DNA from 2 places in the Pseudomonas lurida genome. Region 2 is predicted to be linked to the other one. Evidence: predicted binding sites of a transcription regulator. Region 2 holds the regulator's gene; the other holds the start of a gene.
What was found. Region 2 encodes sigma-54, which starts transcription at its own class of promoters, with help from an activator protein. Its sites were predicted from a motif close to ANTGGCATNNANNTTGCTNT; they were not measured.
Positions count from the first base shown of each region.

Region 1: glnA (type I glutamate--ammonia ligase) is a predicted target of sigma-54. The motif match lies at 1,952-1,971, and genes of this name have one in related genera.

Region 1 is NZ_PDJB01000001.1:400,464-404,674, forward strand. It holds gene ATH90_RS01815 (chorismate mutase) at 1-296, opposite strand, end outside; gene glnA (type I glutamate--ammonia ligase) at 446-1,852, opposite strand; gene thiI (tRNA uracil 4-sulfurtransferase ThiI) at 2,186-3,640, shown strand; gene typA (translational GTPase TypA) at 3,780-4,211, shown strand, end outside.
Region 2 is NZ_PDJB01000001.1:1,040,426-1,044,636, forward strand. It holds gene rapZ (RNase adapter RapZ) at 1-194, opposite strand, end outside; gene ptsN (PTS IIA-like nitrogen regulatory protein PtsN) at 197-661, opposite strand; gene hpf (ribosome hibernation-promoting factor, HPF/YfiA family) at 672-977, opposite strand; gene ATH90_RS04665 (RNA polymerase factor sigma-54) at 1,053-2,546, opposite strand; gene lptB (LPS export ABC transporter ATP-binding protein) at 2,732-3,457, opposite strand; gene lptA (lipopolysaccharide transport periplasmic protein LptA) at 3,457-3,990, opposite strand; gene lptC (LPS export ABC transporter periplasmic protein LptC) at 3,977-4,211, opposite strand, start outside.

The DNA of each region.
Region 1 (4,211 bases), 640 kb from region 2:
TCGGAAAGATGAGTGTATTGCACCAGCTTGTTGGCCTCGATCTGCGCCGAAAAGAACTGCTCGGCGGCGGCCGGGTCCAGCATGTAGGTTGGCGCCTGGGCGCTAAGGCTGGCGATCACCTCCTGTTCGCGCTTTTTATCTTCCACCGGCTTTTTACTGTCCCATTTGCTCAGGGCTACCTGGTCGGCAATCTCCAGGCGTTCGGCGATGCTGTTGAGCAGCGGCTCCAGGGTGGGCGGCGCAGCACTGGCACTGGCACTGACGAACAACAGAGCGAACACAAGTCGACGTTTCAAGGATGATCTCCTGTGGGGGCGGGGCTTGCCCGCGATGGCGCAGTAGCAGTCAATACAATAGATGCCTGGCGCGGCGCAATCGCGGGCCAAAAAAAAGACCTCCCGAAGGAGGTCTTTTTCATCGCGCCACGTTAAGCAGCGCTACTGGATCAGCAGCTGTAGTACAGCTCGTATTCCAGTGGGTGTACGAAGGTACGTACTTTGATTTCTTCTTCGCTTTTCAGGCCGATGTAAGCGTCGATGAAGTCGTCGCTGAACACGCCGCCTTTGGTCAGGAACGCACGGCCCTTGTCCAGCTCTTCCAGGGCTTCTTTCAGGCTGCCACACACTTGCGGGATCTCTTTGGCCTCTTCAGGCGGCAGGTCGTACAAGTTTTTGTCGGCGGCATCGCCAGGGTGGATCTTGTTCTGGATACCGTCCAGGCCGGCCATTACCAGGGCAGCGAAGGCCAGGTACGGGTTGGCTGCTGGATCCGGGAAGCGGGCTTCGATACGGCGAGCACGCGGGCTGGACACGTAAGGAATACGGATCGAGGCGGAACGATTGCGAGCCGAGTAGGCCAGCATTACCGGAGCTTCGAAACCTGGGACCAGACGCTTGTAGGAGTTGGTCGACGGGTTGGTGAAGCCGTTCAGGGCCTTACCGTGCTTGATGATACCGCCGATGAAGTACAGGGCGGTGTCGGACAGGCCGGCATAACCTTCGCCAGCGAAGGTGTTCTTGCCATCTTTGGCGATGGACAGGTGAACGTGCATACCCGAACCGTTATCGCCATACAGAGGCTTAGGCATGAAGGTAGCGGTACGGCCGTAGGCAACGGCAGTGTTGTGTACGCAGTACTTCAGGGTCTGTACTTCGTCAGCCTTGGCAACCAGGGTGTTGAACTTCACACCGATTTCGTTCTGACCGGCAGTGGCCACTTCGTGGTGGTGCACTTCGATGACCAGGCCCATGTCTTCCATCGCGTTGCACATGGAGGTACGGATTTCGTGGTCGTGGTCGAACGGCGGAACTGGGAAGTAACCACCCTTGATACCTGGACGGTGGCCATGGTTGCCGCCTTCCACGTCCTGGTCGGACATCCAGGAGCCTTGTTCGGAGTAGATCTTGAACATGGAACCGGAGATGTCGGACTTGAACTTCACTTGGTCGAAGATGAAGAATTCTGGCTCTGGGCCCACGAATACGGTGTCACCGATACCGGTCGACTTCAGGTATTCCTCGGCACGCTTGGCGATCGCACGCGGGTCGCGGTCGTAGCCTTGCATGGTCGACGGTTCGATCACGTCGCACACCAGGATCAGGGTCGGCTCTTCGGTGAAGGGGTCCAGTACGGCAGTGCTGTCGTCCGGCATCAGGATCATGTCGGAAGCTTCAATGCCTTTCCAGCCAGCGATGGAGGAACCGTCGAACATTTTGCCTTCTTCGAAGAAAGCTTCATCCAGCGCGTCGCGAGCCGGCATGGTCACGTGGTGCTGAGTGCCTTTGGTGTCCGTGAAGCGCAGATCAATCCATTTAACGTCATGATCTTTGATGAGTTGAACCGACTTCGACATAGTGTCCTCCGGGTGGCTTCGGGCTGGGTAGTGGAGTTAGCCCTTAGAATGTGGGTGATGCCGGCGCGGATACTCCGCCATGGCAACCTGCCTCACAAGAGAGCAAATTGCATGCCAGTGCGCCAACATGGGTTTTCTGCTCCAAAAACGCCCCTATAAAGGTGCATTACGACAAAAGCCCAAAAATAGCGCACCTCAATGTAGCGTAAAGGTGCGCAAATGCACCTATTTAGTGCGTTGCGCGTGCTGTGCATATTAACTGGTTAAACCTTGAGCGATTTCCGCTATAATCCGCGCCCCCCTTTTTCAGCAGGCCCGGCGCGCGCTGTTTCCATGAAATTAATCGTTAAAGTCTTCCCCGAGATCACCATCAAAAGCCGACCGGTACGGACGCGTTTCATCCGTCAGTTGGCCAAGAACATCCGTGCCGTGCTCCGCGATCTGGACCCGGCTGTGGTGGTGAACGGCGTGTGGGACAATCTCGAGCTGGAAACCCGCATTACCGAGCCCAAAGCCTTGAAGGACATGACCGAGCGCCTGAGCTGCATGCCGGGCATCGCGCATTTCCTGCAGGTGGATGAGTACCCGTTGGGTGACTTCGACGACATCACCGAGAAGTGCAAACAGCACTACGGTGGCGAGCTGGAAGGCAAGGTCTTTTCGGTGCGCTGCAAGCGCGCCGGCAAGCACACTTTCAGCTCAATGGACGTCGAGAAATACGTCGGCAGCAAGCTGCGTCGCGAGTGCGGCGCGGCTGGAATTTCCCTCAAGGCACCGCAAATTGAAGTGCGCATGGAAATTCGCGACCAACGGTTGTTTGTCATCCACAGCCAGCACAACAGCATCGGCGGCTACCCGCTGGGCGCCCTGGAACAGACCCTGGTATTGATGTCTGGCGGTTTCGATTCTACGGTGGCGGCCTACCAGATCATGCGCCGCGGCCTGATGAGCCACTTCTGCTTCTTTAACCTGGGCGGGCGTGCACACGAATTGGGCGTGATGGAAGTCGCGCACTTTATCTGGAAGAAGTACGGCAGCTCGCAACGCGTGCTATTTGTAAGCGTACCGTTCGAAGAAGTGCTGGGCGAAATTCTCGGCAAAGTCGATAACGGTCATATGGGCGTGGTATTGAAGCGTATGATGTTGCGCGCTGCGTCCCGAATCGCCGATCAATTGCAGATCGACGCGCTGGTGACCGGTGAGGCGATCTCCCAAGTGGCCAGCCAGACACTGCCGAACCTGTCGATTATCGATTGCGTCACCGAGAAGCTGGTATTGCGCCCGCTGATCGCGAGCCACAAGCAGGACATCATCGACCTGGCAGAACAGATTGGCACCGCCGATTTTGCCAAGCACATGCCTGAGTACTGTGGCGTCATCTCGGTGAACCCAAAGACCCACGCCAAGCGTCCCCGCGTGGAGCATGAAGAGAAAGAATTCGACATGGCGATTCTGGAGCGTGCGCTCGAGAACGCCAAGCTGGTCCCGATCGATCGTGTGATCGACGAACTGGGCCAGGACATCAAGATCGAAGAAGTCAGCGAAGCCCTGGCGGGCCAGATCGTCATCGACATCCGTCACCCGGATGCCGCTGAAGATGAGCCGCTGGAAATCGCCGGCATCGACGTACAAACGCTGCCGTTCTATGCACTGAACGCGCGTTTCAAGGAACTGGATAACAGCCGTCAGTACCTGCTGTATTGCGACAAAGGCGTGATGAGTCGCCTGCATGCCCACCATTTGCTCAGTGAGGGGCATGCCAATGTGCGCGTTTATCGACCGAGCTAAGAGCCCGGGGCTGTTTGCCTGTGGCCTGCGTCACCGGCCCCCCGACTCTGCCGTCAAGCTGTAACGGCAAGGCCTGACTCTACTGTTAATCGCTGCCACGACCTGTCAGCACACCGAATCCTCTGATCGAGATACACAAGTGATCGAAAATCTACGTAACATCGCCATCATTGCTCACGTTGACCATGGTAAAACCACCCTGGTAGACAAACTCCTGCGTCAATCCGGCACCCTGGAGCGCAACGAGCTCAACGACGAGCGCGTGATGGACTCCAACGACCAGGAAAAAGAGCGCGGCATTACCATCCTGGCTAAAAACACCGCTATCAACTGGAACGGCTACCACATCAACATCGTGGATACCCCGGGCCACGCCGACTTCGGCGGCGAAGTAGAACGCGTAATGTCGATGGTTGACTCCGTTCTGCTGCTGGTTGACGCTCAAGACGGCCCTATGCCGCAAACCCGTTTCGTGACCAAGAAGGCTTTCGAAGCCGGCCTGCGTCCGATCGTGTGCATCAACAAGGTTGACCGTCCAGGCGCGCGTCCGGACTGGGTTCTGGACCAGATC
Region 2 (4,211 bases):
GGCAAGTTGCGGGCATCAATCGATACGGCGACCAGGGGTTGCGCCAGTTCAGTGTGGATCAACGCGCGTTCCGCCAATTCCGGCAGCAGGCCGGCGGGCAGGTTATCAATGCAATAGAAACCGCTGTCCTCAAGAACGTTGAGGGCGGTGCTTTTACCCGAGCCGGAGCGGCCGCTGACGATGATCAAACGCATGATTACTGCCCGTTCTGTTCATCCAGGACAACCTGGTACAGCGCCTCGTTGCTGTTGGCACTGCGCAGTTTGTCGCGTACTTCCTTGCGGTCGAGCATGCTGGCGATCTGCCGAAGCAGTTCCAGGTGCGCATCGGTGGCAGCCTGCGGGACCAGCAGTACAAACAGCAGGTCGACCGGGGCACCGTCGATAGCGTCGAAATCGATGGGAGCGTCCAGGTGAAGCAGGGCGCTGACTGGGGTCTCGCAGCCTTTGAGGCGGCAGTGGGGAATGGCGATGCCGTTGCCAAAACCGGTGGAACCGAGTTTTTCACGGGCAATCAGAGCCTCGTAGACATCTTGCATTTCCAGTTCAGGCACTTCGCGGCTGATCAGGTTGGCAATTTGCTCAAGGGCTTTCTTCTTGCTGCCGCCCGGCGCGTTCACGAGGGAACGGCCGGGGGTCAGGATGGTTTCAAGTCGGATCATGGGGGGAGAGTTAACGACCTGTGCCCTGAAGCAGGCTCAGATTCTTTTCCTTATGCTTTTTAAGTTGGCGGTCAAGCTTGTCTGTGAGCAAGTCGATTGATGCATACATGTCTTCATGTTCGGCATTGGCGACCACTTCACCACCGGGTATCTGGAGGGTCGCTTCAATTTTCTGCTGAAGCTTGTCGACCTTCATGATGACCTGCACGTTGGTGATCTTGTCGAAATGTCCCTCAAGCTTCCTCAGCTTCAGCTCGACATAGTCGCGTAGTGGAGGGGTGACTTCTACATGGTGTCCACTGATGTTGACTTGCATACAGCTTCTCCTTCGTTGCCAGTGCATAAAGCGGCAGGTAGGAATACCTGCCACTGGAACGCTGTGGCCCGCCCGTCACATCAAACGCTTACGCTCGCTGGAAGGCGCGATCCCGAGGGACTCGCGGTACTTGGCGACGGTTCGACGGGCGACCTGAATGCCTTGTGCCTCCAGTAAACCAGCGATCTTACTGTCACTCAATGGCTTTTTCTGATTTTCCGCGGCAACCAGTTTTTTGATGATCGCGCGGATCGCCGTGGACGAGCATTCACCGCCTTCTGAGGTGCTGACATGGCTGGAGAAAAAGTATTTCAGTTCATAAATGCCCCGTGGGGTATGCATGAATTTCTGCGTGGTCACCCGCGAAATGGTCGACTCATGCATGCCTACCGCTTCGGCGATGTCATGCAGTACCAGCGGCTTCATCGCTTCGTCGCCGTACTCCAGGAAGCCGCGCTGGTGCTCGACGATCTGGGTGGCCACTTTCATCAGGGTTTCGTTGCGGCTTTGCAGGCTCTTGATGAACCAGCGGGCTTCCTGCAATTGGTTGCGCATGAAGGTGTTATCGGCGCTGGTGTCGGCGCGACGCACAAAGCCGGCGTATTGCGGGTTGACCCGCAGGCGCGGCACCGATTCCTGGTTCAGCTCTACCAGCCAGCGCTCGTTGTCCTTGCGTACGATCACATCCGGAACCACGTATTCGGCTTCGCTGGACTCGATTTGTGAGCCGGGACGCGGGTTGAGGCTCTGCACCAGCTCGATGACCTGGCGCAGGTCGTCTTCCTTGAGCTTCATGCGGCGCATCAACTGGCTGTAGTCGCGGCTGCCCAACAGGTCGATGTAATCGGTGACCAGGCGCTGGGCCTCGGCGAGCCAAGGGGTCTTGGCTGGCAGTTGGCGCAATTGCAGCAGCAGGCATTCGCTGAGGGAGCGCGCGCCGATACCGGCAGGTTCGAACTGCTGGATGCGGTGCAGGACGGCTTCGATCTCGTCCAGCTCGATATCCAGTTCAGGGTCGAAGGCTTCAAGAATCTCTTCAAGCGTCTCGTCTAGATAACCCTGGTTATTGATGCAGTCGATCAGGGTCACGGCGATCAGGCGATCGGTGTCCGACATCGGCGCAAGGTTCAGTTGCCACAGCAGGTGGCTCTGCAAGCTCTCGCCGGCGGAGGTGCGGGTGGTGAAGTCCCACTCGTCATCGTCACTGCTGGGCAGGCTGCTGGCGCTGGTCTGGTAGACGTCTTCCCAGGCGGTGTCGACCGGAAGCTCGTTGGGGATGCGTTCGTTCCATTCGCCTTCCTCGAGGTTGTCCACCGTAGGGGCGGATTCCTGGTAGGAGGGTTCCTGCACGTCGGAATTGGGTTTTTGCTCGATGTTATCGGCCAGCGGGTCTGCGTTATCGAAGTCGTCGCCTTCTTCCTGGCGTTCGAGCATCGGATTGGACTCCAGGGCCTCCTGGATTTCCTGTTGCAGGTCCAGGGTCGACAATTGGAGCAGGCGGATGGCCTGTTGCAGCTGCGGTGTCATCGTCAGCTGCTGGCCCATTCTCAGGACTAGCGATGGTTTCATGGCAGGGGCTTAACACCTTATTCGCCGGCGCAATGCGCCATCCACGACAGGGCGCGTGAGCGCCAAACATAAGCAAATTATATGCCTGATGTCGGGGGCTTTGCCTAGAGCGCGGTAACAATAAAAATCCGGAGGTTTTCATTGACTCCCGCGCACCTTGGCGAACGGCCGTGACACCACGGTGTTTACAGGCGGAACTCGTGACCCAGGTACACTTCCTTGACCAGTTCGTTGGCCAGGATCGTGGCGGAATCACCTTCGGCGATTAGCTGGCCATCGTTGACGATATAAGCGGTCTCGCAGATATCGAGGGTCTCACGGACGTTGTGGTCAGTGATCAGCACGCCAATGCCCTTGGCCTTGAGGTGATGGATGATCTGCTTGATGTCGCCCACCGAGATCGGGTCGACGCCGGCAAACGGTTCGTCCAGCAGGATGAACTTGGGCGCAGTGGCCAGGGCGCGGGCGATTTCCACACGGCGACGCTCACCACCGGACAGGCTCATGCCGAGGTTGTCGCGGATATGGTTGATGTGAAACTCCTGCAGCAGGCTTTCCAGCTCCTTGCGGCGGCCGTCTCGGTCGAGCTCCTTGCGGGTCTCGAGGATGGCCATGATGTTATCGGCGACCGACAGTTTGCGGAAGATGGACGCCTCCTGCGGGAGATAGCCGATACCGGCGCGGGCGCGGCCGTGCATCGGCTGGTGGCTCACGTCCAGATCGTCGATCAGTACGCGGCCCTGATCCGCCTGGACCAGGCCGACGATCATGTAGAAACAGGTGGTCTTGCCGGCGCCGTTGGGGCCGAGCAAGCCGACGATCTGGCCGCTGTCGATCGACAGGCTGACGTCGCGCACGACCTGACGGCTTTTATAGGCCTTGGCCAGATGCTGGGCTTTCAGGGTTGCCATTACTCGGCCTTCTTCTTCGGCTGGATAACCATATCGATGCGTGGGCGCGGCGCGCTGAGCTTGCTGCCAGTCGCGCGGCCGGCGTTGGCAACCTGTTTCACGGTGTCATAGGTGATTTTCTCACCTTCCGTAGAGTTGCCATCGGGGCTGAGTACCTTCGCCTGGTCGATCAGGACAATGCGGTTCTGCTGGGCGTGGTACTGGATGGTCTTGCCGTAGCCCTTCATGGGGCCGGTATCGGTAGCAGACTGCTTCTGTTCGAAGTAAGCCAGGTTGCCTACCGACGTCACCACGTCGATATCGCCCGATTGGGTGCGCGTCAGTGTCACCGTGTTGCCGGTGATCTTCATCGAACCCTGGGTGATGATCACGCCGCCGGTGTAGGTGGCGACGCCTTGCTTGTCATCGAGCTGCGCGTCGTCAGCCGAGATGTGGATCGGTTGCTGGCTATCGTTCGGCAGAGCCCAGGCGCTCACGCTTCCCAGTGCTGCGCCCAGACCGAGCAAAATAGGGAGAGTTTTAACGAGCCTCATACTGTCCTCTTACGTTCGATAGCAGGTGTATCCTGCTTTCTTTCAAATACGCTTTCATTCCCTTGCCAGTCGATACACCGCCAGCGCCGTCGATTCTAACGTCTTGCTCGGTCTGCGCATATTGCTTCTGCGGGAATACGGTCATTCGACTGGTGGTAATCACGGTCTCACGCTTTTTATCGTCGGTACGCGCAACGCGCACCGAGTCGATCAGTTCCACC